DNA from 3 places in the Lactococcus lactis genome. Region 2 is predicted to be linked to each of the others. Evidence: riboswitches for the same ligand, from Rfam matches in the RefSeq annotation. Region 2 holds a riboswitch; each other region holds the start of a gene.
What was found. A riboswitch is a leader RNA that binds a small molecule or an ion and turns the genes downstream of it on or off. The one in region 2 is predicted to bind magnesium.

Region 1: another riboswitch for magnesium. It lies ahead of PYW37_RS08300 (FtsW/RodA/SpoVE family cell cycle protein); the one in region 2 lies ahead of PYW37_RS03685 (ABC transporter permease subunit).
Region 3: another riboswitch for magnesium. It lies ahead of mgtA (magnesium-translocating P-type ATPase); the one in region 2 lies ahead of PYW37_RS03685 (ABC transporter permease subunit).

Annotation. Positions count from the first base shown of each region.
Region 1 covers NZ_CP118969.1:1,662,506-1,673,193, forward strand. The annotation lists gene liaF (cell wall-active antibiotics response protein LiaF) at 1-263, opposite strand, end outside; gene rpsN (30S ribosomal protein S14) at 429-698, opposite strand; gene PYW37_RS08290 (hypothetical protein) at 796-1,167, opposite strand; partial or broken gene PYW37_RS08295 (LCP family protein) at 1,276-2,094, opposite strand; gene PYW37_RS08300 (FtsW/RodA/SpoVE family cell cycle protein) at 2,161-3,324, opposite strand; M-box (ykoK) riboswitch at 3,705-3,866, opposite strand; gene PYW37_RS08305 (metal-sulfur cluster assembly factor) at 4,172-4,504, opposite strand; gene PYW37_RS08310 (YhgE/Pip domain-containing protein) at 4,690-6,960, opposite strand; gene PYW37_RS08315 (TetR/AcrR family transcriptional regulator) at 7,126-7,659, shown strand; gene PYW37_RS08320 (HU family DNA-binding protein) at 7,729-8,076, opposite strand; gene PYW37_RS08325 (universal stress protein) at 8,198-8,623, opposite strand; gene PYW37_RS08330 (hypothetical protein) at 8,881-9,036, shown strand; gene pnuC (nicotinamide riboside transporter PnuC) at 9,151-9,882, opposite strand; gene PYW37_RS08340 (HdeD family acid-resistance protein) at 10,081-10,617, opposite strand.
Region 2 covers NZ_CP118969.1:695,748-706,435, reverse strand. The annotation lists gene PYW37_RS03705 (hypothetical protein) at 153-311, shown strand; gene PYW37_RS03700 (CPBP family intramembrane glutamic endopeptidase) at 530-1,171, shown strand; gene PYW37_RS03695 (LCP family protein) at 1,259-2,407, opposite strand; gene PYW37_RS03690 (ABC transporter ATP-binding protein) at 2,436-3,233, opposite strand; gene PYW37_RS03685 (ABC transporter permease subunit) at 3,251-5,008, opposite strand; M-box (ykoK) riboswitch at 5,065-5,234, opposite strand; gene arcC (carbamate kinase) at 5,353-6,306, opposite strand; gene aguA (agmatine deiminase) at 6,331-7,431, opposite strand; gene PYW37_RS03670 (APC family permease) at 7,442-8,803, opposite strand; gene ptcA (putrescine carbamoyltransferase) at 8,819-9,847, opposite strand; gene PYW37_RS03660 (LuxR C-terminal-related transcriptional regulator) at 10,081-10,688, opposite strand, start outside.
Region 3 covers NZ_CP118969.1:1,271,911-1,282,598, reverse strand. The annotation lists gene dltA (D-alanine--poly(phosphoribitol) ligase subunit DltA) at 1-1,067, shown strand, start outside; gene dltB (D-alanyl-lipoteichoic acid biosynthesis protein DltB) at 1,067-2,290, shown strand; gene dltC (D-alanine--poly(phosphoribitol) ligase subunit DltC) at 2,333-2,572, shown strand; gene dltD (D-alanyl-lipoteichoic acid biosynthesis protein DltD) at 2,562-3,848, shown strand; M-box (ykoK) riboswitch at 3,910-4,070, shown strand; gene mgtA (magnesium-translocating P-type ATPase) at 4,328-7,060, shown strand; gene PYW37_RS06420 (metal-dependent transcriptional regulator) at 7,154-7,807, shown strand; gene metE (5-methyltetrahydropteroyltriglutamate--homocysteine S-methyltransferase) at 7,963-10,236, shown strand; gene metF (methylenetetrahydrofolate reductase [NAD(P)H]) at 10,226-10,688, shown strand, end outside.

The sequences.
Region 1 (10,688 bases), 970 kb from region 2:
TTCCAAAAAACGATGCAAGCAATCGTAGGGAAGATAATTGCTAACCAGAACCATCCAACTGTGAAGAGAATCATTACCGATATTGCCCAAAAAATGAAACTGATGATACGTAATACACGCGCACGCGAACGAGTCGCCAAGATAGTAAAGAGAATAGCTAAAGCTAGAACTACCCACATACGCGGTGTACTAATCACATGAAAAATCAATCCTAATACAATAAAAATTTCTATAATAAAGATTGCTTTCAATTTTTTATTCATAAATCTATTGTACCAAAAAAAAGCTTACTTTTTCTCGGACTTAAGACTTAAATTTTACTTAAGCAAGATAGAGAAAAAATACTCCATTCATTAAGACGAAGTATTCTTTAAATTACATAATAAAAATATTTTTATCATATCCCATAAAATTTTTCAAAAAGATTTCTACCAGCTTGACTTCTTAACCCCTGGAATCTTACCTTCATGCGCCAATTTTCTAAAATTAACTCGTGACATACCAAATTTTCGCATGTAGGCTCTGGGTCTTCCGTCAATTCGATCTCGCATTTTCATTCGATTGGGATGAGAATCTTTAGGCAGTTTTCGGAGAGCTTCATAATTTTTTTCTTTCTTAAGTTCCTGTCTAAGCTCTTGATATTGAGCAACTAATTTTTGTTGCTTTTTAAATTTAGCAATTTTTGATTTCTTCGCCAAAATATTATCCTTTCATTTATTAATTTAGTTAACCAGTTAAGTATATCCTATAAATAAAACAATGTCAACTGGTTAACATTATTTTATTTTCTCTATTTTAATTAGCGACTAAAGCTCCTCCTTGACTTGAAACATAGTCTTGAGCATTCTCCTTATTTATTTTTACCAGACTCCCTTTAGTATCCACTCCATAAGTTTCACTTTTTTCACCTTTGATAGTTACCGTCGCAGAAGGCATATAATATTGGTCAGTTTCACTTCCAAAATAGTTTTCATAAGTAATGACACTTTGATCAAGCTTATCAGTGACAGACTCATCATTTGCTTGTCTCATTATATTTTGAATAGCCAAATCCACATTTTCTGGTATGAATTCATAACTTCCACCATCCACCATTTGACTTACCCCTTGATATTGAATAGAAACTACCTTGTTAAGACAATCTTTATAAGCCATAAGTGCGGTCAAATTAGCAAGATTTATCGAAATGTTCGTTTTAAAATCTGATGAAATATCATTAAAAAATGATTAATATTTAAAAACACTATTAAGACTAAGCATCTTGTTCATTAATTCAGTCATAACTTCTCGTTGATGAGCGGCGCGTCCATAATTCCCATTAGCTAACGTATCTCTATCTCGGGCAAAAACTAAAGCTTGTTCTCCGTTGATGAGCTGCTTAGGATTTCCTGAAAGATAAGGAACATAAGCTTTATATTCAGGTTCTGTATTTGAGATATAAATCGCTCCACTATCTACAGTTTTATCTGAACCAGGCAAAGTTATTTTACCTGAATCAGTCCCTTGATAGACATCTGAGCCATTTGTATCATTGACAACTTCTACTCCTCCAACGTCATTCACAAGATTTACTAAACCGTCCATATTAACAATCATAAAATTATTAAGATTCAGCCCTACTTGATTACCAATCGTTTTCATGGCATAAGTGACAGCAGATGATAACCCACCATTATTAAATCCTAAAGGATAAGCAGCATTAATTTTTTGAGTAGATTGAATTTTTCCAGATGCATCTTCAATATTCGTCATCGTATCTCGTTCCACTGAAATAATAGTGGTTGTTTTTGTCCGAGGATTCAATGTTAAAATAATTTGAGAATCTGAATTTCCATTCCATGAATCTGCACCACCCCGACTATTATCACCAGTATCCACTCCCATAAGCAAAATAGTTAGTGGTTTTTTTGCAGATATACTAGAACTTTTTATTTTTGTATTTACATGAGTTTTCGTTAATGTTTTCTCTGCTTGAACATAGATAACCGCACTAACTGCCACGACTAAAATAACAAAAAGGGACATAAAACGAACAAAATATACTTTTTTAGACCTTTTTATTTTTTTCTTTTGTCTAATTTCTTTTCTTTTCATATCAAGAATACTTCTTTCTTTTATTAAAAATTATAACTTACTTAAACTCTTTAATTTTTCGTCAGCCTAGCTATTCAAAACCAGTCCTACTGCCAAAGTTGAAATTAAAAATGATGATCCACCTTGTGATAAAAAGGGAAAGGTGACACCTGTTTCTGGAACCAAACCAATTGCTCCACCTAAATTGACAAAAACTTGTATCAACAAAAAAGATGAACAACCAATTGAAATCATTGAATTAAATGGATCTTTTGCCCGCATCCCCACCAAAAGCATTCGGGTAATCATGAAAAAAATGACAGCTAGGATTATAATTCCACCAATGATTCCCAATTCTTCTACTATTACTGAAAATATAAAATCTGTATGAGCTTCAGGCAAAAATCCTTGTTTTTCAATCGAATTCCCCAGCCCTCTTCCAAACCAGCCACCATCTACAATCGCATAATATGAATTAGCAAGTTGATGACCCGAAGAAGCCAAGTCAGTAAAAGGATTAACAAATGCTTTAAATCGAGCATTAATATAAGATCCTGGAATCAAATCGCCTCCACTGATAAAAAGAAAGAGCAAAAAACTAAGACTAATCGTAAGCAACATCTTCCCATAACCTGAAAACCATCGCCAAGAAATTCCACTTGCACCAATCATTATCAAGGCTAAGAGCCCAATAATTGCTGTATTTCCTAAATTAGGCATACTGAGTTCCACTATCATTAGTAAGATAATCGGAAATCGCCATCCCCCTACAACTTTTTTTATGAGATTGTTACCCTTAAAAATTGCTTGAATATCATTTTTCTCAATCTCTTCTTGTCTGTTAGAAAAGATAGAAGCAAGAAACCAAACTGTAAAAAGTTTTGCAAATTCAACCGGCTGAATAGTTCCAATCCCTGGTAAGGGAATCCATCCATGCGCTCCATTCGCTGATGTATTAGGACCCACCCTTGAATAAATCATCAGCAAGATAATAATTAGAAAAATTATTTTTAAAATCTTTTCATTTTTTATAATTCTCAATTTTACTCGATAAATAATAATTAAAGCCACAAAACTTATAATTATAAAGACTCCTTGAGAAATTGCCAATCGATAAGGAGATAGTCCTCGGTTAATTTGATAGGGGACAGTTGCTGAAAACACCATGAGTAAGCCAACAGCTGAAAGAATCAAATAAGGAATCAAAATAGATAAATCTAAAAAACTATTTTTTGTAATTTTTTTATCCATAAATGAATCCCCCTTCGTTAATTTTCCAAATGAACGAAAAGAGTATTTCTAGTTGCAAATCAATGAATAACTTTTTCTTTCTTATTTTTTTATTTTTTATTGTTGTATGAATTAATATTTTTGTCATCGGCTTGTACCTCAATTTCTGATTTATAGTAGATTTTGATTGTACAGCTCCAACTCAGAGAACTAGATTAGATTGAAGTGATAAAAATGCTTGTCCACTTTTAAGCTATCTTTCTTCCTATAACTCTCAGGGTCTGAGCCACTGTTATTCTGTGCTTCCATTTTCACCACCTCCTTTTTTATAAAAAAATTGCCTACGTCGGTTGAACGTAGACAAGGTATGATTTCAAAAAGATACACTATCAAGTGAACTAAAGTACCAAGTATCGTTCAAGCTTTAGCTCCGCAGGGCGATGTTGTTGCACTATTTCACGCCTTCTTTTTTCGACGTGAACTGTTGGCCCTCTCATCGTGTCTCCACGACTCTGCGGCAGCAACCCGTATCCCTGTGGTAGCCTCACCTACCGATGGTTAGAAAATCTCTAACCAAAATTGCTTAAATTAAATTTTCAAAATATTCCTAAGCAAAAAAATCATAACACGACCTATACTTTTAGTCAAATAACAAATGTATTACCTAAATTAAATGTTTTTTTATTGGATTAAACCTCTTGTTATGACTAAATTTTTTAGAAATTAGAACTAAGACAAAAATATTATTTTTTAAAATAAAATACCAAAGATTAAAATATACAGACAAAAAGCTTATAATTGAATAATGAATTTCGTTAATAAATAAAAAACTCCCTGTCAATGCTGACTAAGGAGTTTTTTATTATATTTATCGAATTCCCAAAGCAATACGGGCATAACGACTCATTTTATCAACTGTCCATGCTGGATACCAAACCAAGTTCACCTTGATTTCACCAACTTCTGGCACTTCTTTCAAAGCATCATGAATTTGTTCAGTCAAAAGGTCCGCCAAAGGGCAACCCATTGTTGTCAATGTCATTTTAATTTCTGTAAATCCGTTATCTTCAAAGCTAATTTCATAAACTAATCCGAGGTTGATAATATCAATCCCAAGCTCTGGGTCAATGACGTTTTCAAGGGCAGAGAGAATTTTGTCCTTGATTTCATTCACTTGCTCTTCTGTGTATTTATCTGCCATTTTATCTCCTTAGGCTGTCATAAAAAGCAAAACTTTAAAAGTTGAACGAATGTGCTTTCTAGGACAAATCCAAATTGTCAAATTCTTTTTACAGCTTTATTTTACCAAATTTATTTTAAAATTTCTAGATAAAAAATTACTGACAGAAAAAATTTATTCATAAAATTTTCTGTCAGTAATTTATTTTATGCAAAACGCGAGAATTTCTTGAAGAAACTCAACATGAAAGTAAAGAGAGCGATAATAACCACAAATAGAATTGCTTCTGGTAAAATTGCTCCATTCAAACCAATGGTTTCACGTAACATTTTTAAACCATAAGTCATTGGTAACCAAGGACTGATGACTTGATATATTTTAGGCGCAAGTTGTAAGGGGTAAGTTCCTGCACTCGTCGCCAGTTGTAGAACTAAGACTACAATCATAAGGAATTCACCAATCTTACCTAGAGCCGTTAAGAAGAAAGTATTGATTGCCATGTAAGCGAAGCTGATTAAAAGTACTGACAACAACATTTCCCACAAATGATTTGGTCTCAATCCAAGAAGAGCAACTGCTCCCCAGACGATGATTCCTTGTAAAAGTGCTACCAAACCATTTGTACCAATTTTCGCCAACATAAATTCGCGACCAGATTTCCATTTTTCACCTGAGAAACCAATTCCAATCACAACATTTGTCGCAAGGGCACCAATAAAGAGAGCAACATTAATCATGTATGGTGTCATTCCTGCACCATTTTCTGGTACATTGTCATGGTCAGTATGTTTAAGTTTCAACGGTGCAGCTACTTTTTTAGCATTTTCATTAGAATTATTAGTTGCTGAGAGAGTATCATCTGCTTTGGTTAACGCTGTTGACAAGTTATTAGCCCCTGTATTTAGCGTGCCCAAACCACTTGTTAAACTTGAACCTCCATTTGCCAATTGTTGTGAACCAGAGGAAATTTGTTGAGCACCCCCTGCCAATTGATTTGAACCTGAAGTTAAAGTTGAACCATTCGCTTGTAATTGTGACAATCCAGAAACTAATTGCATTGTCCCGCTTTGTAAATCTTTTGATTTACTTGCTAATTGTTGAGCGCCAGCGTTTGCTTGATTAACTCCGTCAGCATATTGGGCAAAACCAGGTGTGACTTGATTTGCTAGGGCACTATTTACGTCAGAAAGCCCTGTTGACAATTGTGAAATTATGGCATTTGCACCAGGAAGAGCAACATTAGAATTTTGGACAAGTTCTTTGGTTTGATTTTGAATTCCCATCAATTGATTGCCCACATCAGTTAAACTATCCGCAACTGAAGTCATACTTGTTTGAATAGGAGATAAAGTTGACTGAGCAGAGTTTAAAATAGCTGCATTTAGTTCGTTTTGTTGGTCAGTTTTCAAACTATTATAAGCCTTTGTTTGAGCCATCGCTTTGATTTGATTAGGAACAATATCACTTAATATCGTTTGCGTATCTTCTAAACTTTTTTTCACAGAAGCTAAATCATTTTTCACGGAATCTGCTGAACCCGTATCATTAGCACCATTTTGGATAGCATTATTTAAATCAGTCAGGCCATTTTGAAGCTGGCTAATTTGAGCCTGTTGTTCTGCTGACAAAGCTGTTTTTTGTGTCAATTCTGTTAAACCTGCTGACAGCTCTTTTGATTTATCAGCCAGTGTTTGTGTACCTGCTGCCAATTGTTGCGTTCCACTGACAAATTGGTCAGCACCAGAAGAAAGTTGTTGTCCCCCATTGGCAGCTTGATTCACTCCTGATACATATTTATTTAAGCCTGAATTCAAATTATTTGCGCCGTCAGTGAAAGTTAAACTTGATGAAGATAAAGTATTCAAATTACTACTTAATTCTTTTGAACCATTCAATGCTGACGAAGTTCCATCAGCCAATTTATTTGAACCGTCAGAAGTTTCTTTCATTCCTGACTTCATATCACCAAGCTTAGCGAAAATTTCTTTGGTGTAAGTCTCTGTGATATTTTTTGAAACCTCTGATTTCAGCTGATTCATCGCACTTTCGCTCATTTTTGATGAAATATAGTTATGACCACGTGTCGTTTGATAATCTAACTGAACCGTTTTTGGTTTCTTATTCATTAAGGTTGTTGCATTTTCTGAAAAGTTTTCTGGAAAAGTGATAACCATGTAATAATCACCTTTTTTTATCCCTTTAGAAGCTTTATCCTCCGAAACAAAATGATAATCTAAATCCTTTGATTTTTTCATTTCAGCAATGACATCATCACCAAGTTTGAATTTTTTTCCGTTCAATTCAGACGTCTTGTCCAAATTTACAACCGCTACTGGTAAGTCATTCAATTTACCGTAAGGATCCCACATAGAACCTAAGAAAATATAGTTATAAATTGCTGGTACAAGTGCCAAAGCGATAATAACAATAATAAAAAATTTGTGCTTTAAAATGGCTTGCCATTCTTTTTTTAACATCTTTTCCCCTTTCTTTATGGACAACACGTCCAAAAACTGTTACAATACGTATTATAAACTTTTTAGAAAATTTGACAATTATTATCCATTCAGTTTTGGACATATTTTTAAATTTGTCTAAATGAAGCACTTACATTCTAAAAAGGACGGAGGTCCCCCCTTTAAATGTCTAATGACAGCAGAAAAGATCGTACAAAACTTCAATTACGAGATGCCATGATTCAACTTTTAGGCGAGAAATCTTTTGACCAAATTTCAACGACTGAACTTGTGAAATTAGCTAAAGTTAGTCGTAGTAGTTTTTATACTCATTATCAAGATAAATATGACATGATTGAAGCCTATCAACGTCGACTTTTTGAGACTATTCAATATGTCTTTGAAAAAAATAACGGAAATATTCATGCAACAATGCTTGAAACTTTTGAATTTCTAAAAGGAAATCAAATATATGCCGCTCTTCTTTCGGAAAATGGTAGCAAAGAAATCCACCAGTTTATGTTGCAAAAACTCAAAGAACTTATTCAAAGTTCCTTTTTCCCTCAGTCTAAACATCTTAAATTAGGAAAATTAGGGGAAATTTATGCGACAACCTACTATGCTAATGCTATTTTTGGAACTACTCAATCATGGATTCGTCGAAAACAAAAGGAAACACCTACTCAAATTGCTAATCTATTAGTTGAGCTCATAAATTAAAAAAAACGGTTCTTTTAGAAGAATCGTTTTTTTTAATTCTATTTGGAAAATAATAGCCATTAACAGGTGTTAATCATGATGTTGAACTTCCAAAATCATATTGCTCAATGTTTCAATCACCATATCTTCATCAGATAGTTCTTGTTTCGTAGCCAATTTTAAAGCTTTTTCAGCTCTAAATACCGGAATATTTTGTTCGCCTACTAAAATTTTTTCTCTTGAATGAACATCATGACTGACTCTGGCTGCACGTTTACGAACCTCAAAAGTTCCAAAATTTGAAATATGTACGGGAGTCCCTTCAGAAATATAGTAAGTGATTGCCTCGACAAAGGCATTGATTGCCTTTGCTGCATTTACTTTTGAAAGTTCTGTACGGTCTGCTACATAATCAATTAACTCCTGTTTCGACGCCATTAACTCATTCCTCTTATTTTCTACATTCCCCTATCATCCTTTTCTTCACTAACTCTAGTGAATTCTTTTGTCATCATATAAATCTTCATAAAAAATCCTAGCTTACGCCAAGATTTTTTGGTTATTTTACAACCATAACATTGCAAGGCGCATGATTAACAACATAACTTGTCGTCGAACCTACTAGCATCCTGTCTAATAATCCCTTACCATTTGAACCGACTACAATCAAATCCAATTCAAATTGCTTTGCAAAATTAATGATTTCTTTCTTTGGATTTCCTGTAAAGGCATGGACTTCAAACTCAACTTCATCATTAATCAGAACCTCAACTTCAGCAATAATTTCTTTAGATTCTGTTTCTAAATCATCCAAATTAATTGCCAAGGCATACGGAGTTCCCCGAAGTCTTGTTTCGTCTTTAACATGTAAAACAAATAATGAAGTTTTATTTCTTTTGGCAATGGCGACTGCTTCGTGAATTGCTTCTTTCGATTGGTCAGAGCCATCAACTGCAACTAAAATTTTCTTGTATTCATCTCTCATTGTAAACGCCTCCTTTACTATATTCTATGATAAAATATTTAAGAAGTCCAACTAAACACTCACTATATTTTTAGAAGAAACGTTTATTTTTAAGACTTTTTTTCCAATTTTACTTAGAAGTAAAAATATAATTTTATGAAAATATTAAATCACTTTTTTTGATATTCTGATTTCTTTATGCTACAATTTAGTTAGAATTTCGTTATGAACCAATTTGGTTCCCTTTCGTATAATAAATAAAGAAAGGAGAATGCACTATGACATTCACTAACAAAAATAAATTTTTCCAATATACAGTAACTCTAGATACTTCTCATAATATCTTCAGAGCATCACTTGTAAATGATTCAAATATTTATGGTGCTGGAGATACTATTGAAGAAGCTGTACAAAACTTAGAACAATTAGTTTAAGGAGAAAAAAATGGGCGAGTATCCCAATCGATAAAGGCATCTACTTTAATTTTGAGAGTAGGTGCTTTTGTTATACTTTAAATAAAAAAAGTTGCTCAATGAGCAACTCCCTTTTTAGTTTCTCTCAGTTACTACTTCTCCACTTGCCTTCTTGTCATTCTTCCAAATAGAAAAGAATTTTCCATATAAAGAAGTAACCAAATAGAAAGTAATAGTTAGAAGCATTGCTAAAGAACTTGCAGAATAGCCATCCATAAGTGCTGTTGCCCATAAAATAATCATGACCACATCAGATAAGAGCCAAAGTGAGTAACTATCCCCATAACCTCTAACAACCAAGATTGAAGCCGCAGCTCCAATAATTAAAGTAATAGCATCCCATAAAGGATTGGTGTCTCCAAGTTTTGTATAAATGACTGTAATTGGCCACCAAAGAACCAACATACTGCTGATTGTCAAAATCCATCCTTTTGTCTTCATGAATTTGACCCCATTTTCAATTCGATGTCCCCAAGTTTTCCAAGTGAAAATCAATGGCAAGTCAATCAGCAAAACAAAAACAATTTGATCTAAAACAGAGGCATAGTGACCAGCAGTCCAGTTAATATAGATATAACCAAAAGCACTAATCAGCCCCAAAAGACCATTAATTGGTTTTCCAATCATCATGTAAACTGTACATGCCGACCCCATTAAGGTAGCAATCAAAGTGATAATTGATAAGACCGTAATTGTTGACGTTAAAAAGAAAGCCAACTGTACTCCTATGATAAACGAAAGCATGATGCTTCCGGCTGTATTAATTGATTTTAGCTCATCTTTGAGCCATTTGAGATAATTTTTCATTCTCATCCCCAATCTAAGAACGTCAAAAAACGTCCACTAAAAATTATATCACGAATAAAAAATTGTCAGACGCTTCCAAATATATTCTTTAGTTTTTTTTTGAGACCAATCATTATCAATTTTGTTCCATAAAAATTTTATTTATCTCTAATAAAGTTGCATAAATAAAAAAGCCGATATTCATCGGCCTTTTCGTTTCTATTTATCCCATCTGTAATAGTGAATCATTTTGATGAACCCAACAATTAAAAATTCGATTCCAAGAAGTAACCACAAAGTTACCCCTCCCCAAAGCGGAGAAAATACTAAAGTAAAACCAGCAATGATACTAATTACACTTAAGAAAATCCCCCAAAATTTACTATTGAAATTAGTCAAAACTGTAAGAGTTACAATTCCATCTACAATCCAACTAATCCCTACAAAAATACCAATAAGGACAAAAAGGGATTCTGCGGCTGCATTCAAATCTGAAAAAACAAAAATTCCTGCAAATAGGTAGATAAATCCCAACAAGAGATGAGAAATTCTCCAGAAATTTCCTTTTTCTTCACTTCTTTTGACTAGATTTGCTCCAATATAAATGACACCCATAATTACGAGTGCTACCCCTACAAGAGCGGCGACAATAGCTGCTGTTTTTGTAGGTAAGAATAATATCAATAAACCAATAATAATTGAAATTATCCCACTAAATCCGACTCCGCGTCGAAGTTTTTCAAAATCTGTTAACATAACTTTACCTCCAAAAAATGTTCTTCAATTCTCATTTAATTATAACATAATGAATACAATATTTTATTTAT
Region 2 (10,688 bases):
CTGATTTTAAATTTCAATCTAAGGGCAAATACTTTATTACCTATTAATTTTCTCGTATATTGCAAATACTTTGTTTTTGTGTTAAACTGAACTTGGAATTTCGTTGTGATTGTTATAGTCCCTTTCGTTAAAAAAAGAAAGGAGAATGTATTATGATGACATACACTAACAAAAATAAATTTTTTGAGTATAGTATTCAACTTGATACTTCAAAAAATGTGTTTCAAGCTTTTTTGGCTAACAAACCTCAAATTTTTGGTATTGGTAATACAATTGAAGAAGCAACACACAATTTAGAAAAAATAGTATAGGAGAATAAGTCAATGGATGAACATCCCTCACCGTAAAAGCATCTACTTTAGGATATAGAGTAGGTGCTTTTTTTGTTGTCAGATTTTTTCAAATACACTTTTAAGCTACCTATTTTTATCCATTGTTTATATTCCTTAAAAAATTTTTATTCATGTTATACTTATTTAAATAGCTTTATTAGGCTTGTCAATCTATCTAAATTTTGGAGGTTTCTCTTTTGAAAAAACTTTTTACCGCACCTATGAGCAAATCAGCAGTTCCTCTATCACTGATTTTACTATTAGCTGGGTTTTTAGCATTATCTTTTGGGCTGCCAGTTATTGCTCCTTTTTCCTTAGCTATTGCTGGATTTATCAGCCTTTACATTCTTTTTGGGAAAAAGGGAATTTCTTACACTTTTTCTAAACCTCAAAAAATAGTGAGTACTTATTTTGCTGGACTTATAGGTGCTTATATTTTTGCTGGAGTTGGCATTCTAATTACTAAAATACTATTAAGAAGTTCTCCAAATTCTAATCCAGTAGCAGATGGAATGACTCTTTTTGGACTTCTTAAGACAATTCCTATGCTTTTAGGGGAAGAGTTAATTACAATAATTTTACTTATAATTATCGCAAACTTATTAGGTGGAAAACGCAAAGCTTTAATTGTTGCGGTTATCATATCCACTTTAATATTCGGATTTCTACATTTACCTACTTACGACTGGAATTTTGCCCAAGTTATTTTTATTATTGCAGCCGCGAGAATTCCCTTTACCCTTGCCTCTTTAAGGAGCGACTCCTTGTATACAGGTTTACTTATTCATATTACCTATGATTGGATTATTTTTATCCTTGTAATCCTATCCCATCACTAATTCATTCTGTGATTGCCCTTCTAATTGTAAATATTTTATTAAGTAATTAAGATAAATAGCTCCTATGATAGGGGCTATTTATCTTAATTACTTAATAAAACCATTTGAAGTCTTAATATTAGGCAGAGGGCCAGTAGTTGTATTACCGCTTGTCCCAATATATGTATTTCCATTCGTTGAAGTATCTTCTTGTGCTTCAGCTTCTGGATTCTGGACAGTATAGTCACTTTGATAAAGATAGTCACCATTTGTATGGAAGGAATATCCATTGTTATCAGTCTCATTTTTACGATCTAATTCGAGAGAGACTCTTAATTTATGACTGACAAATTTGATACTATCTTTATAGAGTTCTACCATACTTCTTCCTTGGTTACTGAAAGTTCTCCAATCAAAAGTTAATTGTTGTTTAGAGTAATTACTAAAAGTTAAAGCGTTAGAAATAAGCTCTTTAATATCTTTTGGTGTGATATCAGTCTGAATATTATCATCTAAAGAATCAATAATAGAATATAAATTAGTGAAAGAAGTCATTGATTTTAACTTCTCCTCAACTGCTGAAATTACCTTTTGTTGCCTGAAACCTCTCATAATATCTGTATCTACATGTCGTTCTCTAGCATATGAAAGAGCCTTGGCACCATCTAAGTGTTGCTCACCTGAATTAAACTTTATAGACTCAATACCACTTTCATCAGTACCCATAAATGACTTTTCAACATCAATATCAATTCCACCTATAGCATCAATAAGCTTAATAAATGAATTGAAATTAAAAACACAATAATGATCAATAGGAATATTAAAAGTTTTTTCTACCGTGTTAACTGAAGCCGAAGGTCCTCCATAAGTATAGGCAGCTTCTATCCGTTGCATACCTTTGTATGATTTTGAATCAATTTGAACAAAACTATCGCGAGGGATACTACAAAAAGTTGTCGTTTTTGTTTTTTTGTTAATTGTAATAATCATCATCGCATCCGTTCGCGTCGTTCCCAAATTTCTCTCTTGAGTATTATCTAAACCCATGATCAAAAATGACTCTGTATCTTTATGTTTCTCAGATTTATAGTTATTATCAACTTTATGATAACCCTTGTCTAATATATTATTTAAGCGATGATTGGCCATAGCGATATACCCGAATACTCCAACTGCTATTATTATTACTAGAGATATGAGAAATCCGACCATTTTTTTTATTTTATTATTTCTTTTTCTCCTATGTGGAATCATATTAATTTTTCTTCCTTTCTTTTACCTACTAAAAATTTTTATTAACCTTAAGTTCTGTCATGACTACCATCTCATTAGTAATTTCTTCAACAATACTTGAGATACTACTTATAGTTCTTTGATTTCTTGGGATATCAATGTTGTAAACTTTCGCAATCCTCCCTGGATTTGAATCTAACAATATAATCCTATCAGACATCTGCACTGCTTGTTCTATATCGTGCGTAATCATTACAATTGATTTTGTGACAATTTGTTGACTTAACCACATACTTATTAGTTGATCTGACAGCTGTTTGGATGTTACAACATCTAAAGCAGAAAAAGGTTCATCAAGTAATAATAATGTAGGTTCTGCGGCTAAAGCTCTAGCAAATCCTACTCTTTGTTTCATTCCGCCAGAAATTTCTCTTGGATATGATTTTTCATTGCCCTCTAGCCCAATCATTTTTATTAGTTTTTTTACTCTATCATTAATTTCATTTTTAGATATTTTCAAATTATTATCTATGCCAAATGAAACATTTTTATAAACATTTAACCATGGGAATAGAGCAAAATTCTGAAAAACCATACTAATGTTTGGATCCGGTTCTTTAATCTTTTTTCCTTCAAAGATGATTTCTCCATGACTTGGATGAACAAGACCAGCTAAACTTCTCAATAATGTCGATTTCCCTGCTCCTGATTGTCCAATAAGACTTACAAATTCTCCTTCCTTTACGGTAAAGTTTATGTCTTTCAGAACTTGTATATATTTCTTTGATCTTTCTACTCCATAATCTTTGCAGAGTGAAGTTACTTTTATTAAATTTTTCTTTTCCATTCTTATTTCCTCCCTTTTTAATAATGGAATTTTTCTCTAGCATATTTGTAAAGTGGTTGCCAAACGAATATAATACACAATCCTACTACAGCACACATCGCCAAAGTACCAAGTGCTGATTTATCTTTAATTCCATCATTCACAGCAATATATTGCCCTAAGCCAGTAACATTTATTGTTTCTTTACCCCACTGTAGGCTTTCCGCTGCTATATCTGCATTCCATGCTGCTCCCGCAGCATTTATGATAGCTGTTATCAAGTACGGAAACATTGATGGAATGAGATAGCGAGTCCACCACTTAAACTTGGATAATGGAAAAATTTTTGTGACTTCTTTTATATCATCTGGTATTGCTAAATACCCAGCAATAACATTGAAAAAGTAATACCATTGACAACCAACCATGATTAGCGGCAAAATCCACCACTCAAGTTGCTTATACCCTAAACTAATAAAAATTACTATGAATGGAGTATATACGTTTGAAGGAATCGATCCAACAACTTGTCCAATTGGTTGGATAAAGCTTAAACGTCTTTTGTTACTTGCAACCCAAACCCCAAGAGGTGTAAAAATCGCTGCTGCTATAAGCATTGCTAATACTACCCTCAATGTAGTTAAAAGCATTAAGTGAGGGATTATTGAAAAATCTTCATGAGGTAAGAATCTATAAAGTTTAATAGCAGAGATAACAACCGCATACCCTAAAAGGATATACCAAATGATTGAAATATATTTCTTAACTTTTCCTAGATATTTAAAAATAAGATTTATCCTAAGAATATACCAAACTCTAGCTAACTTAAAAATCCAGAAATCTTTTATTTTTTGAATCCATTTCATTAATATTTTTCCAAAATTAGATGCTTTTACTAAATTGTATACAATTGATTTTGGAGGATTACCTTGAGTTGTTCCTTCATCATAACGATAATAATAAGTAGCTTTAACCAAAGGTTGAAAAACTAAGAAATTTAGTATGACGACATTAATAATTAAAGCAATAACAGCGAAACCACAAGCTTTAAAGTCTGCACGATCTAATGCAACTTGAATATAAGAGCCAATTCCTGGCAAAATTAAAGTTTCAGACTTAGGGATTGCGACGGTAACCTGTTCACTTGCAACAATGGCAAACCATGCTGCTGACTGAGATATGACAAGATTCCATAGTAGGCCTGGAATTGAATATACAAATTCAAGACGCCAAAATTTTTCCCAAGCACTATATCGAAATTGTGATGTTACTTCTTTCAAATCTTTGGGAACTACTTCCATTATTTGGTAAAGTGACAACATGATGTTCCATGCTTGTCCAGTAAATACTGCAAAAATGGCAAGCGCTTCAGCTCCCATTACATTACCTGGATATAATCCAAGTAAAAATGCAGTAGTGAATGTCATGAAACCTAATAAAGGAACTGATTCTAAGAAATTGACCATCGGCAAAATAATTCTTCTTGCAGTTTTAAACTTAATTGCCAATACACCACAAATAACAGAGAATAAAATTGACCACATCATTCCTACAATCATGCGAAACATTGTTCGCATTGAAAAATACGCAAGGTTTCCAATAGATAAAAAATCGTGCATTTTCTTGACATCATCCACTGAACTTTGAGACGGTAACGATGAAAGGGGTTGGTTAATAGTTATTTGTGTCACAATAAGAATAAATGCAAACAAACAAATAATACCAATTAAAATAAAATCACCCATAATAGATTTTACTTTTGGTTGTTTTGTATCAAGATATTTTCTTCTTGACATAAAAAGCCTCCTTTTCATATAAAGGGAGGCTCTCAAAATCAATAGATTATTAGTCTATTTAATCACGACATTTGAGTTTTGGCTTTCTGAGACGTAAGAAATGATATTTCTAGTTATCTTGGAAAAGCCTTGATTCGACTAGTCCTGCTTTACCCATTATTGTCTCTCGACAGTTTTGAGCGATAACCTATGTTCTTCAGAGTAACCTCACCTAATATGATTAGTTTTTATTTACTACAAAAAAGTATAGCACTAGCTATACTTTTTGTCAAATTAAAATGGGTAACCTACTTAAATTCTTTTTATTTCAAATTTTAAATAAATTATTTTGAAAAATACTTTTTTTAAACTAAATCGGGTACAATCCGTGTTCCTGCCCCACTTTTAACAAAGTTTTCCACATTTTCAAGTGAAGTAATCGTGGCTTGCTTACCAGTATTTTCGACAAAAGCGACAGCTGCTGCCACTTTTGGTTTCATAGAACCTGCCGCAAAATAACCTTCCTCTAGATATTGACGCATTTCGCTAACTGGTACAACTCCTAACGCTTTTTGGTTGGGTTTACCAAAATTTAAAAAGACATCACCGACAGAGGTAAAAATAACTAGTTCATCAGCATCAACAAGTTCTGCTAATTTTGCTGCCGAAAAATCTTTATCAATTACCGCTTCAACTCCTTGATATCCCTTATTTTTTTCAATAACAGGAATTCCTCCGCCACCAGATACTGTAACCAAAGCTGATGATTCTAACAATGGTTTAATTGCGTTAGCTTCAACAATTTTGAGAGGTAAAGGTGAAGGAACTACTCTTCGGTAACCTCGTCCAGAATCCTCAATCAATTTCCAATCAGGATATTGAGTCTGAATATTTTTAGCCTCTTCTTGGCTATAAAAAGGTCCAATAGGTTTTGTCGGATTTTTAAAAGCCTCATCATTAGCATCAACTACTGTTCTTGTCACTACAGAAACAAATGGAACATCAGACATTCCATTATTAGCAAGAGCTTCTGTAAAAGCTTGTGCCATCCAATAACCGATTTGCCCTTGAGTCATAGCAACAGCTGTATCAAGTGGAATTGCCGGATTTTTAACTGAATTACTTTCAAGTTGTTGCAAAAGTAAATTACTAACTTGGGGGCCATTTCCATGAGTGACGACCATTTCAACATCATTGTCTTTTATTAAAGGCATTAATTGTGCAGCAGTCTTATTAAGTGCCATAGATTGTGCTTGCGCTGTAGGGTCGCTAGTTAAAATAGCATTCCCCCCTAGAGCAACTACAATACGTTTTGCCATTTTCTGTTAAATCCTCTCTACTCCTTATTTGGCTTTAGGTTGTTGTTGAGTAATACAATGGATATTTCCTCCACCATAAACTACTTCAACAGTGTTCACGCCAACTATTTCGCGGTCTGGAAACATCTCTTGAACTTGTTTTAATGCTAGAGCATCATTTTCATCACCGTATTGTGGTACGATAACTCCTTTGTTTGTAATCAAGAAATTCATATATGAAGCAATACAAATATCTCCATCTTCACGTGGCATTGTTCCTTCAACTGTATCAATTCTAAATTGTTTTTTAATCGTTACATTTTTAGCTGGACAAGTCAATTTATGAACTTTGAGTTGACGTCCTTTAGCATCTGTCATTTGGCTCAAGCGTTTATAGGCATCTTGTGCTGCTTCATAAAAAGGTGACTTCTCATCCTCAGTATAAATGCATGCAACTTCCCCTGGTGCTACGAAGCAAGCAACATCATCCACGTGACCGTTTGTTTCTTCTGGGTCAATTCCATCCCCAAGCCAAAGAATTTTTTCAGCATTCAAATGTTCTTTAAGTTTATTTTCAATGTCCTCTTTGCTCATGTGAGGATTGCGTCCTTCAGATAAAAGGCACATTTCAGTAGTCAAAACTGTTCCTTGACCGTCAACATGGAACGAACCTCCTTCAAGAACAAAATCATCTGTCCGATAAGAGTCAACACGTTCTAATTCACAAACTTTTTGTGCCACTAGATCATCTTGATCCCAAGGAAAATATAGACCATCAACAAGTCCACCCCAAGCGTTAAAAGTCCAGTCATTTGCTCGAAGTTCGCCCTTATCATTAATTACAAAACTTGGCCCACAGTCACGAACCCACGAGTCGTTGTTAGAAACTTCAAGCACACGCACATCAGCGGGTAATTGATAACGAGCATTTTGATATTGGGCTTGTGAAACTAACATTGTTACTGGTGTAAATCTACTAATTGCTTTAGCAACATTAGTAAAGGCAATCTGAACAGGTTTTGCTCCATCACGCCAGTTATCTGGACGTTCGGGCCAAATCATAAAAATTTGATCTTGAGCTTCAAATTCACCAGGCATCCGAAAACCATCTTCTTTTGGTGTTGTACCAATAATACGTTTTGCCATTTTTTCTCTCCTATTTTTTTATTTTTTTAAATTTAATAATTAATTCACCAATCACAATAAAAATAATTGCGCCAATTGTAATCGGTAATTGTTCTGTTAATGATGCCTTATCATATTGCAAGGGTATGGCTGTAAAAATTAATGATATGATAATAATAATCATTGGTAAGGCCATATATACTTTCAAGATTCCGTCACTACCACTCACTTTAAATGGACGTGGAGTCTCAGGGTCAATCTTGCGCAATTTATAAAAAGCAGGGAAGACCGGAATATAACTCAATAAAAATAGTACTAAATTTAGTGAGAAGAATGACCAGAACAAATCTTGGTTGGGTAATAATGGGGCAATCACAACAATAAATGTCGCTACAATCCCATTCATCAAAGCTGCCCCCCAAGAAATTCCATTAGAAGCACGTCTTTTTGAGAAGAATTTAGGCATATCACCATTATCAGCAGCATAACTAGCAATATTATTAACCCCTTGTGACCAAGAAACCATATTACCCACTAAAGTCAGCATAAACAAGAAAGCGATTAAACTAATGAACCAACCTGTCGGTGTACCCAGCATCACTTGGAAACTATCTACCAATCCCGAACTTGTCGATAATTTATCGGTTGGAATAGCAACACCGATCCCAAAGGCCGAAAACATATAAATCGCTGCAATTACGATCCCACCAATGATGATTGATTGTGGGATTTGTTTCTTAGGATTTTCCATACTGTCAGCAAAAGTACAAATGACTTCAAACCCCAGTAAGTTAAAAATGATTACTGAGATAAATGATAGACTATGCAAATCAAAACTGGGAAGTAATGATGCTAAAGTATAATGATTTGCTACTCCCTTAGTCAAAGCTGAATAAACTCCTAAGCCTCCTAATGCTAATGCTAAGAATACCTTAATTACTGCGCCGCCATTTAAAATCCAAACGCTATCACTTACTGGATATAAACTAATCAAAACAATAACCCAGATGAAAATTAATTCAATTAATAGTGAAATACCTGTATTTAATTGAAAGCCAAACATTGTATGCAATAAATCAGGACAAAGTACAGCAAGTGAAGCCATCCATAATGGGAAGTTTACCCAATAAAACCATGAAGCACGTGCTCCCCAACGATGACCAAAGGCTTTTGTAATCCAATCATACAGCCCACCCTCACCAGTATAAGTTGTTCCAAGTTCAGATGTAATTAGACCATAAGGTAAGAGAAAAGCAACGATGAGAACAATCCACCAAAAGAACTGCGAGTTACCAATAGCAGCAACCGGTGCTGCTGCTTCGGCAACAAAAACAACACAAATGACAGAAAGAATAGCACTAAACAGACTAAATTTTTTCTTTCCATTTTCCATAAATGATACACTTTCTTATTTGGCTAAGTAAGCCTCTAACTCAGCCTTAGCTTTGGCTTTGGCTTGTGCTTTCAAATCATAAGGATTTTTTTCAGCATAATCGGACATCAACCAAACAAGGAGAGCACGAATTGAAGTCAAGCGATTTTCGGCTTCGTCAAAACAAATTGAGTTTGGACCATCAATAACCGCATCAACAACTTCTTCACCTCTTGAAGCTGGAAGACAATGCATAAATTTTGTATGTGCTCCTGCTTTTGCCATCATCTCAGGTGTCACTTGATATTTAGGGAAGAAAATCGCTAGACGTTCTTCTTCTGATAGTTCTGCATCATACAAACCGTACCAAACATCTGTATAAAGGAAATCTGCACCGACAATTGATTCTTCATCGTCTGTTACTTCATAAGTACCACCAGAAACCTCACAATTTGCAGCTAATTTTGCTTGATGTTCTTCATTAAGTTGGTAGCCTTTAGGGCCAAAATGAACAAAGTGCATTCCCATTTTAGTTGCGATTAAACCTAATGAGAAACAAACTTGAGTCGCATCACCGACAAAGACAACTTTACAATCTTCTAATTTTTTACCAGCTGGTAAATGTTCAATCATTGTAGTCAAATCACCGACTTCTTGTGTTGGATGATTATAGTCTGACATCCCATTAAGAACTGGAATGGTTGTATGTTTTGCAAGGTTATTAACTGATTCATGACGATCAACACGCGCCATGATGATATCAAGCAATCTAGAAAGAACTGTGCTTGTATCTTCTATTGTTTCATGACCACCGAGTTGAATTTGACCAGGTGCTAAATATTCTGCATGTCCTCCTAATTGAGTCATAGCTGTTTCAAAGGAAACACGAGTACGAGTTGATGTTTGTTGGAAAATCATTCCTAGTGATTTGTTTTTAAGAAGTGGTGGATAGTAGCCATTTTTAATCGCTGCTTTGATTTTTAAGCCCAATGTTACAATATCAAGAATTTCTTCTTTAGTGTACTCTTCTGTTGTGATGAAATCACGTTTGTTTGTTGTTACCATTTCTTTATTCCTCCTGAATAAAATAGTTATTTGACTTCCCTCTTGGGAACGCTTTCAGTATATAAAGAGCAAAAATATAAAACAATCAACTCTAGGATTTAATCTTTTATAAAAGCCGAAAACCCTTTGATATCAAAGGGTTAAGTAAAAAGCTTTAGTAAGGTTTAGAACTATTTTAACCGCTTTCTTAATTAAAATAAAAATAAACTCCATTAAAAAATGGAGTTTTAGGATTATTGAGTAAGCTCTGATTTTTCAAACGCTTCCCAGACTTCGCAAACTTCTGAACGTTTTTCAACTTGGAGTTTTATAAAAATATTGTGAGTGTGGGTTTTGACTGTTCCTAGAGAAAGATATAATTGATTGGCTATTTCTTGATTGTGTTTACGTTGAAGGAGAAGTTCAAGAATTTCTCCTTCCCGTTGAGTGATTCCATATTTATCCATAAATCTTTTAAAGTAATATTCATCTTCTTCAAAATTACTTACAGAATCATTAGTCTCATTTTTTTCATTTCTAATATCAATGACAGCTACTTCTTCGTTGCCTTTTTGATAATTGGTTAGAAAATATTTAATGGCAATAAGGCAAAGTGAGATATGAAAAATATCTTCTGAAACATTTCTATTATGGATTTTAAGCATATTTGTATGATAAATATCTCTAAAATAAATAATAAAAGTATCTTCTACCACTATAGCTAATCCAAAAAATATTGCTAGGCTTCCAATTAATTTTACATATTTTCCTAAACTGCTTTTAGGAATCATTTTTCGATTATGAATTAATAAATAAATTCCAAGATAGACCGTTAGTAATTGGCTTGGAAAATAATAGAGCC
Region 3 (10,688 bases), 580 kb from region 2:
ACAGCAATTATATTATTTATACTTCTGGAACAACAGGAGTACCAAAAGGTGTTGAAGTCAGTCATGATAATCTTGTGACTTTCACCAATTGGATGAACAATGATTTTATGAAAAATGAAAATAATCAAATCTTGTCACAAGCCCTTTACAGCTTTGATTTATCAATTTTCAGCTTGTATCCAAGTCTTACAACTGGCGGAACATTAATTTCACTCTCACGTGACGAAACAACCAACTTCAAATTACTTTTTGAACGTTTGAACAAAACGGTCATTAATACTTGGATTTCAACACCATCATTTGTTGATATTTGCTTATTGGACCCTTCGTTCACTGAGAAAGAACACCCTCAATTAGTTCAATTTATTTTCTGCGGTGAAGAATTAACAAAGAAAACAGCAGAAAAATTACTGACAGCTTTTCCGTCAGCAAATATATACAATACCTATGGTCCAACAGAAGCAACAGGAGCCATTTCGTCAGTAAAAATCACGAAAGAATTACTGACAGAAAATGATCGTGTCCCAATTGGTTTTGCCAAACCAGGTGTTGACTTAAAAATTATGGATAAGGAAATCATCATTATTGGTGATTCGGTAGCCAAAGGTTACTTTGAAAATCCAGAAAAAACTGAGCAAGCCTTTTTCACAGTCGACGGAAAACCCGCTTATCATACAGGAGATGCCGGTTCAATTTCCGCTGACGGAATGCTCCGTTACCAAGGACGAATTGATTTTCAAGTTAAATTTAATGGATTCCGTATTGAACTTCAAGATATTGAAGCCAATATTCAAAACTTAAAAGAGATTGAAAAAGCGGTAGTCTTACCGAAAACAAATGACCAGCATAAAGTCACCGCATTAATCGCTTATTTAGAAACAGAAAAAACATTTGAAGACCGTGCAGCCGAACGCGCCTTCACAAAAGAACTCAAAGCTGAACTTTCAAAAACAATTATGGATTACATGATGCCAACTAAGTTTGTTTATCTTAAAAAGTTCCCATTGAATCAAAATGGCAAAGTTGACCGCAAGGCACTCGCCCAAAAAGAGCGAGGTGACAACTAGTGCAACCCTATTCAACACCCTTTTACTTCGTGATTTTAGGACTTGCTTTAATTCCTATCGTTATTGCCCAGCTTCTGGGCAAAAAACTCATGTGGTATCAAGTCCTATTGACCATCGCTTTTCTTTGGCTGACATTTTCGGGAACAGTGACAATTTGGGCATTAATCGGCTTCGGAGTCTTCCAGACTATCATTGTAAAATTCTATGAGTGGTATCGAGTAAAACAAAACAAGAATCAGAGTTTTGTTTTCTACCTCATCATTCTGCTCTCTATTTTGCCATTAGTGATTGTCAAAGTGCATCCTCTGTTCAATCCAGGACCTGGACCAGGTTCAATTCTTGGATTCTTAGGAATCTCTTACATCAGTTTTAAGACAGTAGCCATGATTATGGAAATACGAGACGGACTTATTAAAGCCGTTCCTCTTAAAGAATTTCTTTATTTTCTCTATTTCTATCCAACGATTTCATCAGGCCCAATTGACCGCTTCCGACGTTTTGTTAAAGAACTAAAAGCGCCAGTTGTCACTGAAAAATACCTTGATTTATTAAATAAAGGTGTCTTTAGAATTTTCCAAGGTTTCCTTTATAAATTCATCATCGGATACTTGATTGACCAATATTGGCTACATGGCATTGCAATCTCTGCAACGATACACCCAAGCTTCTTGAATGTTTCATCATCAATGTATGCTTACGGACTCTATCTATTCTTTGACTTTGCTGGCTACTCACTCTTCGCTATTGGTGTCAGCAATTTAATGGGATATGACCTCCCACACAACTTTAACAAACCCTTCTTAGCAAAAAATATTCATGACTTTTGGCAAAGATGGCACATGACTTTGAGTTTTTGGTTCCGTGACTTTGTATTCATGAGATTAGTGAAAACATTCATGGTTAAAAAATGGTCGAAAAATATGATAACCATCTCAAATGTTGGTTACCTCGCAAATATGTTACTCATGGGATTCTGGCATGGTTTAACTTGGTATTACATCCTTTATGGTTTCTACCACGCCATGTTAATGATTGGGTATGACGCATGGAAACGTCTGAAGAAACGTAAAAACTGGAAAATTCCAGATAATAAATGGACAAGTGCTATAAGTATTTTCATTACATTTAATCTAGTATTTATCAGTTTCCTTATTTTCTCAGGAATACCAAATCACATTATTATGCACTGCATAGATCCACATTTCCCACTTCCTAACTTCTAAAAGGCGTTAGGCATATCATAAAAAAACATTAGGAGAAACAAAATGAAAGAACAAATTTTTGATATTATCGAAACCGTATCAGGCACAGACGAATTCCGTGAAGACTTAGACATGGATTTATTTGAAGAAGGAATTCTTGATTCAATGAGAGCCATCATGCTCATTGTTGAATTAGAAGGCGCTTTTGATATCAGTCTTCCACCATCAGAAATGGACCGTGAAGATTGGAATACAGCAAATAAAATAGCAGCACGCGTTCAGGAAAAAAAGGATGAAAATTAAAATTTTTAGAGCCATTGGCCCATTAATTGCAGCTTTAGCCCTTGTTGGCTTACTGATATTTCTCCCAATAAATGTTGGTATGAAATACTCAAAAGACCAACTTGTTAAATTTGCTCAATCACCACTAAATACTCCAAGCTTTACAGGCTATTCAATTAAAAAACAAGCCTATTCAGACCCCGAGTTTTTACCAGTTCTTGGTTCATCAGAAATGGAACATGTGGATTCTTTTCACCCAAGTGCCTATTTCAAAAAATACAATTCTGGTTTTACGCCATTCTTAGTAGGACAACCAGGAACAACTACTTTAACCCACTTTTTCTACATGAACTCTGTGGCAAATGAGTTAAAAAATCGTAAAATTGTTTTTGTCATTAGTCCACAATGGTTTTCAAAACAAGGAATTGTTGAAAGTGAATTGAAAAACTTTGTATCCAAAGGTGAGATTTACGATTGGTTAAAAGAAGCAGATCCTAAAGAAAATACCACCACCCAACTTGCAAAACATTTATTAAGATTTAGATCGCTTAAATCTGAAGAGACGATTTATAATTCTCTAGAACGTCTAGCAGATAAAAAACCACTGACCACTCTACAAAAAATGACTGTGGCGACCAATCTTCAATTTTGGCGAAAAGAAGATTTACTCTTCTCAAGTGTTTCACAATTCACAGCACAACCTCTTGGACTTACACCAAAAATTAATAAGTTTGCTAAAGAATTACCCAATGATCCAACCTCTGAAAACTTAGAAAAATTGGCAGTTGACCAAGGAAAAGATAGTTCAAATAACAATCCTTTCCAAATCAATAATAAAGTTTGGGATAAGAAAATAAAATCTAAATATAAACATCTAGAAAATTACAAAAAACATGTTTCCTATTTAGAAAGTCCAGAGTATCAAGATTTCCAACAGCTCTTAAATGTCTTTGCCAAAAATAATAATGATGTTTTATTTGTTATTCAACCAGTAAACGGCTCATGGTCATCTTACACTGGAGTATCAAAAGCAACACTCGAAAATTTTAGCTCTAAAATTAAAACGCAATTGCGCAGTCAAGGCTTTTATCAAATTGCTGACTTAACAGATATGTATAACACACCTTATGCCTCTGGTGATACTGTTCACTTTGGTACTATAGGTTGGTTGGCTACAGACAAAGCAATTGAAAAATTCATGAAGACACCAAGCAAGGTCAACTATCATATTGATAATTCGTTATTTTTATCAAAAGATTGGGCAATGAATGGTGCAACAGAGTCTATAGTAAATTAAAAATAAAAAAGATTGACAAAAAAGAATATGTCAGTTATAATAATAAAGGTTATGTCTATGACATAATCGTCGGTAGGTGAGGCTACCGCAGGGATACGGGTTGCTGCCGCAGAGTCGTGGAGACACGATGAGAGGGCTAACAGTTCACGTCGACAAACAAGGCGTGAAATAGTGCAACAACATTGCCCTGCGGAGCTAAAGCTTGAACGATAGCTTGTAACTGATTCGCTCTATAGTAGTGGTATCTTTTTTGGAATTATTCCCTTGCCTACGTTTAAGTTTTGTAGGCAAGGTTTTTTTATATTTAAAAAGGAGGTGAAAACGGAAATGGAATCCCAGAGTATTAATAGTCCCGAGCCTGATAGGCCGCAGATATTTAACGTGATAAGAGCAGCTTTCCGTTTTTATCACCTTCTTTAAAGTGCCTAACGTTTGGGACTGTACACACAAAAATATTATAGAATATGAGGTACAGACCAATGAAAAAAATTAGAAAAACACTCGAAAACACAAAAAGAGCTACAACATTTGTAGATAACAATGAAATAAATGCAAGATTAGAATTTGCAAAAACTTCTACAAAAGAGGAGCTATTTCAAAAATTTAAAACATCAAATAAAGGATTAAGTGAAGAACAAGTAGAGATCTCTCGTGAACAATATGGAGATAATACGATTACGCGTGGTAAAAAAACTTCACTTATTAAACGGCTTTATCAAGCGTTCATCAATCCTTTTACCATTATATTGTTTGTCTTAGCATTAGTTTCAGCTTTTACGGATATTATCTTAGCAGCTCCTGGTGAGAAAAATCCCCAAGGACTCATTATCATTACTACAATGGTTTTAATCTCAGGAATTCTGCGTTTCGTTCAAGAGACTAGAAGTGGAAATGCTGCTGAGAATCTCTTAAAAATGATTACGACGACGACAAACGTTCATAGATTAGAATCAGGAAGTCAAGAGATTCCTATTGAAGAAGTTCTCGTAGGCGATATTATCCATCTATCAGCTGGAGACATGGTTCCAGCAGACCTTAGGATTATTCAAGCAAAAGACTTATTTATCAGCCAAGCCTCTTTAACTGGTGAAAGCGAACCAGTAGAAAAACTAGATTTAGCTACTGATGAAAAAGATGATTCAATCACAGAGTCAGTAAACCTAGCCTTCATGGGTTCAAATGTCATTTCTGGTAGTGCTTATGGAGTTGTAATTGCAACTGGAGATGCGACCATTTTTGGTGAAATGGCAAAAAGTGTAACCGAAGACTCAACTAAAACAACTTTTGAAAAAGGCGTTAACTCAGTTTCATGGGTCCTTATTCGCTTTATGTTAGTTATGGTTCCATTTGTCTTATTGATCAATGGTTTCACTAAAGGTGATTGGATGGAAGCTGCACTATTTGCTTTAGCAGTTGCTGTTGGTTTAACACCAGAAATGTTACCAATGATTGTGACAACTTGCCTAGCAAAAGGTGCAGTCACAATGTCAAAAGAAAAAACAATCATCAAGAACCTAAATTCTATTCAAAATCTAGGTTCAATGAATATTCTCTGCACTGATAAAACTGGAACATTAACACAAGATAAAGTAGTATTAATGCGTCATTTAGATATTCATGGGCAAGAAAATATTCGAGTATTAAGACATGGATTTTTGAATAGTTACTACCAAACTGGTTTAAAGAATTTAATGGATTTGGCAATTATCGAAGGAGCCGAAGCCAAGCAAGATAAAAATCCTGAACTGGGTGGTCTAAGTAGTAAATATACAAAAGTTGATGAAATTCCTTTTGATTTTGAAAGACGTCGGATGAGTGTTGTAGTAAAAAGCAATACTAATGGAGCGACTTCAAAAACGCAAATGATTACTAAAGGTGCAGCTGAAGAAATGTTAGACATCTGTACTTTAGTCGAAGATAAGGGAAATGTTGTTCATTTAACTCCTGAACTCAGAGCATACATTCTGAAAAAAGTTGATGAACTTAACGAAGAAGGAATGCGCGTGATTTTAGTCGCTCAAAAAACAAATCCTTCACCAGTAGATACATTCTCGGTTCAAGATGAATCTGAAATGGTGTTAATGGGTTATCTTGCCTTTCTTGATCCACCCAAAGAATCTACAGCAAAAGCAATCAAAGCACTCAATAAATATGGGGTATCAGTTAAAATCTTGACTGGTGATAACGATAAAGTTACTCGTTCAGTTTGCAAACAAGTAGGACTTCCAGTTGATAAAACTATTTTAGGTTCTGATATCGACCAATTAGATGATAATGAATTGGCAAAGGTTGCCAAGGAAGCTTCTGTTTTTGCTAAGTTATCACCTCAACAAAAAGCCAGAATAGTAACAACACTTAGAAATTCAGGCAATAGTGTCGGCTATATGGGAGATGGTATTAATGACGCAGCAGCAATGAAATCATCTGACGTTGGAATTTCAGTAGATAGTGCTGTAGATATTGCCAAAGAGTCAGCTGATGTAATTTTGTTAGAAAAAGATTTAATGGTTCTTGAAAAAGGAATTATTGAAGGAAGAAAAACCTATGCTAACATGATTAAGTATATAAAAATGACAGCAAGCTCTAATTTTGGTAATATGTTCTCAGTTCTAATCGCTAGTGCATTTTTACCATTTATTCCAATGTTATCTATTCATATTCTCTTACTTAATTTAATCTATGATTTCTCTTGTACCGCTATTCCTTGGGATAATGTCGATGAAGAATATTTGGTTGTTCCAAGAAAATGGGATGCAAGTTCTGTAAGTAAATTCATGTTGTGGATTGGCCCAACAAGTTCCGTATTCGATATTACAACTTATCTCCTAATGTTCTTTGTGATTTGTCCAGCAACATTTGGACCATTTAGCTCTCTTGTTCCTGGAAGTACAGCATATATTGGATTTATCGCGCTCTTCCATACTGGCTGGTTTGTTGAATCAATGTGGACTCAAACCTTGGTTATCCATATGATTCGTACTCCTAAAATTCCATTTTTACAAAGTCGTGCTTCGGCTCCATTAACAATCTTAACTTTCATGGGAATCATTGGACTCACAATCATTCCATTCACAAGCTTTGGAGATTCAATTGGTTTAATGGCTTTACCAATTAACTTTTTCCCATGGCTAATTTTAACAGTAGTGATGTATATGATGCTTGTCACCATATTTAAAAAAATATTTGTTTCAAAATACGGTGAATTACTTTAAATAAAAAATAAAAGTGGTGATAATTTATCCCACTTTTATTTTACTTTGGTATAGTCTATGCTATAATTAAATCAAGAAAAGTAAGGTAAAAAAATGAAAACATCAAAAAATGAACAAGACTATCTAAAGGCAATATATAGCCTAAAAAATGAAAATAATGGATCTGTTAGTATTAATGCCATTGCTCAAAAATTATCAGTATCATCACCAAGCGCCACTGAAATGATTAAACGATTAGCCAAAAAAGAACTTGTTATTCATAAACCTTATTATGGGGTATCACTTACAGACTTAGGAAATCACGAAGCGAGATTTATTTTAAAAAGTCATAGGGTCTGGGAAACTTTTCTTTTTGAGAAGGTTGGATATACAATGGAGGAAGTGCACGATGAAGCCGAAAATTTAGAACATGCTTCATCACCAAGGTTGATTGAATCTCTGTATGTCCTGATGGGCTATCCAGCAACTGACCCTCACGGCTCAGAAATTCCTACAGAATCATTTTGGCTGAAAAATGAAGTGGAACTCACACTTGATGAAGCACAAGTTGATCAGACTTACCACGTTACTACTATAGAAGAAGAAGGAAAAAACTTTTTCAAAAAATTAGAAATTTCTCTTCCACATCTTATTAAAGTAATCGATAAATTAGAAGATAAATCAATAATTATTAAAGAAGATCGAGAAAGTTCAATTGTAATCCCACCATTTTTACAATCTAAAATTCATCTCATGCATAGAAGATAAGATAAGATACACTAAAAGTCCAAGAAATTTATTTGGACTTTTTATTTTTGAGTTTTCATATAGTTTTAAACTATAGGTCATCATATTAAAAATGTATTATTAAAGTTTTATTAAATTTGATAAGATAGACCTATTAAAAATTGGAGACTATGACTATGAAAAAATCAATTATTGCTTTCCCACGTATCGGTTCAAACCGTGAATTAAAATTTGCTCTTGAAAAATATTTTCGTAAAGAAATTACAGAAGAAGAATTACAAAAAGTAGCCAAAGAAATTCGGTTGGAAAATTGGAAAAGTCAAGAAGAAGCTGGAATTGACTCACCTATTTCCAATGACTTTTCTTTCTATGACCAAACCTTAGATTTATCAATTGCTCTTGGTGCAATTCCAGAGTCTTATAAAAATTTAGAATTAAATGAACTAGATACTTTATTTGCATTAGCGCGTGGTTTCCAAGATGAACAAAATGACGTAAAAGCAAGACCAATGAAAAAATGGTTTAATACAAACTATCATTATTTAGTTCCAGAAATTAACAAAGATACGATTATTAAAGCAAATTTTTCAAAATTATTAAATGAATATAAGGAAGCAAAATCTGCTGGATTTGAAACCAGACCAACAATTATTGGCCCATATACATTTTTAGTTTTAGCAGATTACAAGTCAGGAGCCACAAAAGATACAGTATTATATGATGTTATTGTAGCTTTTCAAACACTACTAAAAGAACTTAATCAACTAGGAGTAGAATGGTTACAGATTGAAGAACCAGCACTTGTTTTAGACCAAACTGAAGAAGAAAAAAAATTATTTGCGAGTATTTATGAAGAACTACTTAAGAGTAAAAACAACCTTAAGATACTTCTTCAAACATATTTTGGAGATGTTCGTGATAGCTATAAAGAAATAGTAAAGCTTGATTTTGATGGTATTGGTCTTGATTTTATAGAAGGAAGAGATTCTTTAGCTCTTATTCAAAAATACGGTTTTCCCAAAGAGAAAATACTTTTTGCAGGACTAGTAAATGGAAAAAATATTTGGCGTAATAATTATCAAAAGACACTTGAGCTACTAACCGCGTTAGATGCAGTAGCAGATATCGTAATTAATACAAGCTGCTCTTTACAACATGTTCCGGTAACAGTTAAAAACGAAACTAAATTATCAAAAGAAATCCTTAAACACTTTTCATTTGCCACAGAAAAATTAAAAGAAATTGATGAAATTTCCGATATTTATTTTAATAAAAACACTCCTTTTTTGAAGAAGAATATCGAACTTTTTGAAAATGACAGAGTTCGTGAAAATACTAAACTTAAGCAAAAACTTGATAAATTAACAGAAAAAGACTTTACTAGACGACCGTCACTAGTGGAAAGACGAGCAAGTCAATCTCAATCGCTTAATTTACCACTTTTACCAACCACAACCATCGGTTCATTTCCTCAAACGGCAGAAGTGAGAAAAGTTCGGCTACAAAATAAGCGAGGAGAATTAAGCCAAGCAGATTATGACACATTCTTAGAAGAAAAAATAAAAGAATGTCTTAAACTCCAAGAAGATATTGGATTAGACGTTTTAGTCCATGGTGAATTTGAACGAAATGACATGGTAGAGTATTTTGGAGAAATGTTAGAAGGTTATGTTTTTACTCAAAAAGCATGGGTTCAATCTTACGGAACACGTTGTGTCAAACCTCCAATCGTGTGGGCTGATGTCACTAGACCAGAAGCGATAACCGTCCGTTGGTCAGCCTATGCTCAATCTCAAACATCTAAACCAGTAAAAGGAATGCTGACAGGTCCTGTAACGATTCTAAATTGGTCTTTTCCGCGAGAAGATATTTCGTTAAAAGCAAGTACTTTGCAATTGGCATTAGCTGTTCAAGAAGAAGTTCTTGACTTAGAAAAAGCTGGCATTAAGATTATTCAAATTGATGAGGCAGCTTTGAGAGAAAAGTTACCACTTCGCAAAAGTGATTGGTATAAAGAATATCTAGATTGGGCAATCCCTGCCTTTCGTTTAGTTCACTCTAAAGTAAAACCGGAAACGCAAATTCACACGCATATGTGTTATTCTGAATTTGAAGATATTATTCCATCAATTGACGCAATGGATGCTGATGTAATTTCTTTTGAAGCAAGTAGAAGTGAGCTATCAATTATCGATGCATTGAAAGCTCACCATTTTAAAACTTTGGTTGGACCTGGAGTCTATGATATTCATTCTCCACGAATACCTAGCGTAAAAGAAATACAAAATCAATTAGAAAAAATATTGGCCAAATTACCAATTGAACAAGTTTGGGTAAATCCTGATTGTGGTCTTAAAACACGTGGTAATGCCGAAACCATTCCTAGTTTAAGACACTTAGTTGAGGCAACTAGGGTGTTAAGAAAGGAAAAGGTTGAATATGACAAGTAATTCCAAAATTCTTTCTTTTGAAGTTTTTCCATCTACAACTCAAATTGGAAGTACCAACTTGGTAAAGACCTTGGATAGCCTAAGAACTCTCTCGCCAGATTTTATCAGTGTAACTTGTAGTAACAATAATTATGATAATATTGGAGATACAACTATAAAGTTTGCTGATTATGTAAACAATACACTAGATATTCCAGCGGTTGCTCATTTACCTGCCGCTTATTTAGATAAAGCTCAAGTGATCGAAATTTTGGAACGGTTAAAAGATAAACAAATCAAAAAAATTCTTGCTTTAAGAGGTGATATCAGCGATGAACCGATGAAAGATGATTTTAGATTTGCAAGTGATTTGGTTAAATTTATCAAAGATTATGATGATAGTTTTGAAGTTTTAGGTGCTTGCTATCCCGATATTCATCCCGAATCAGTAAATCGAGTGAGTGATTTTCATT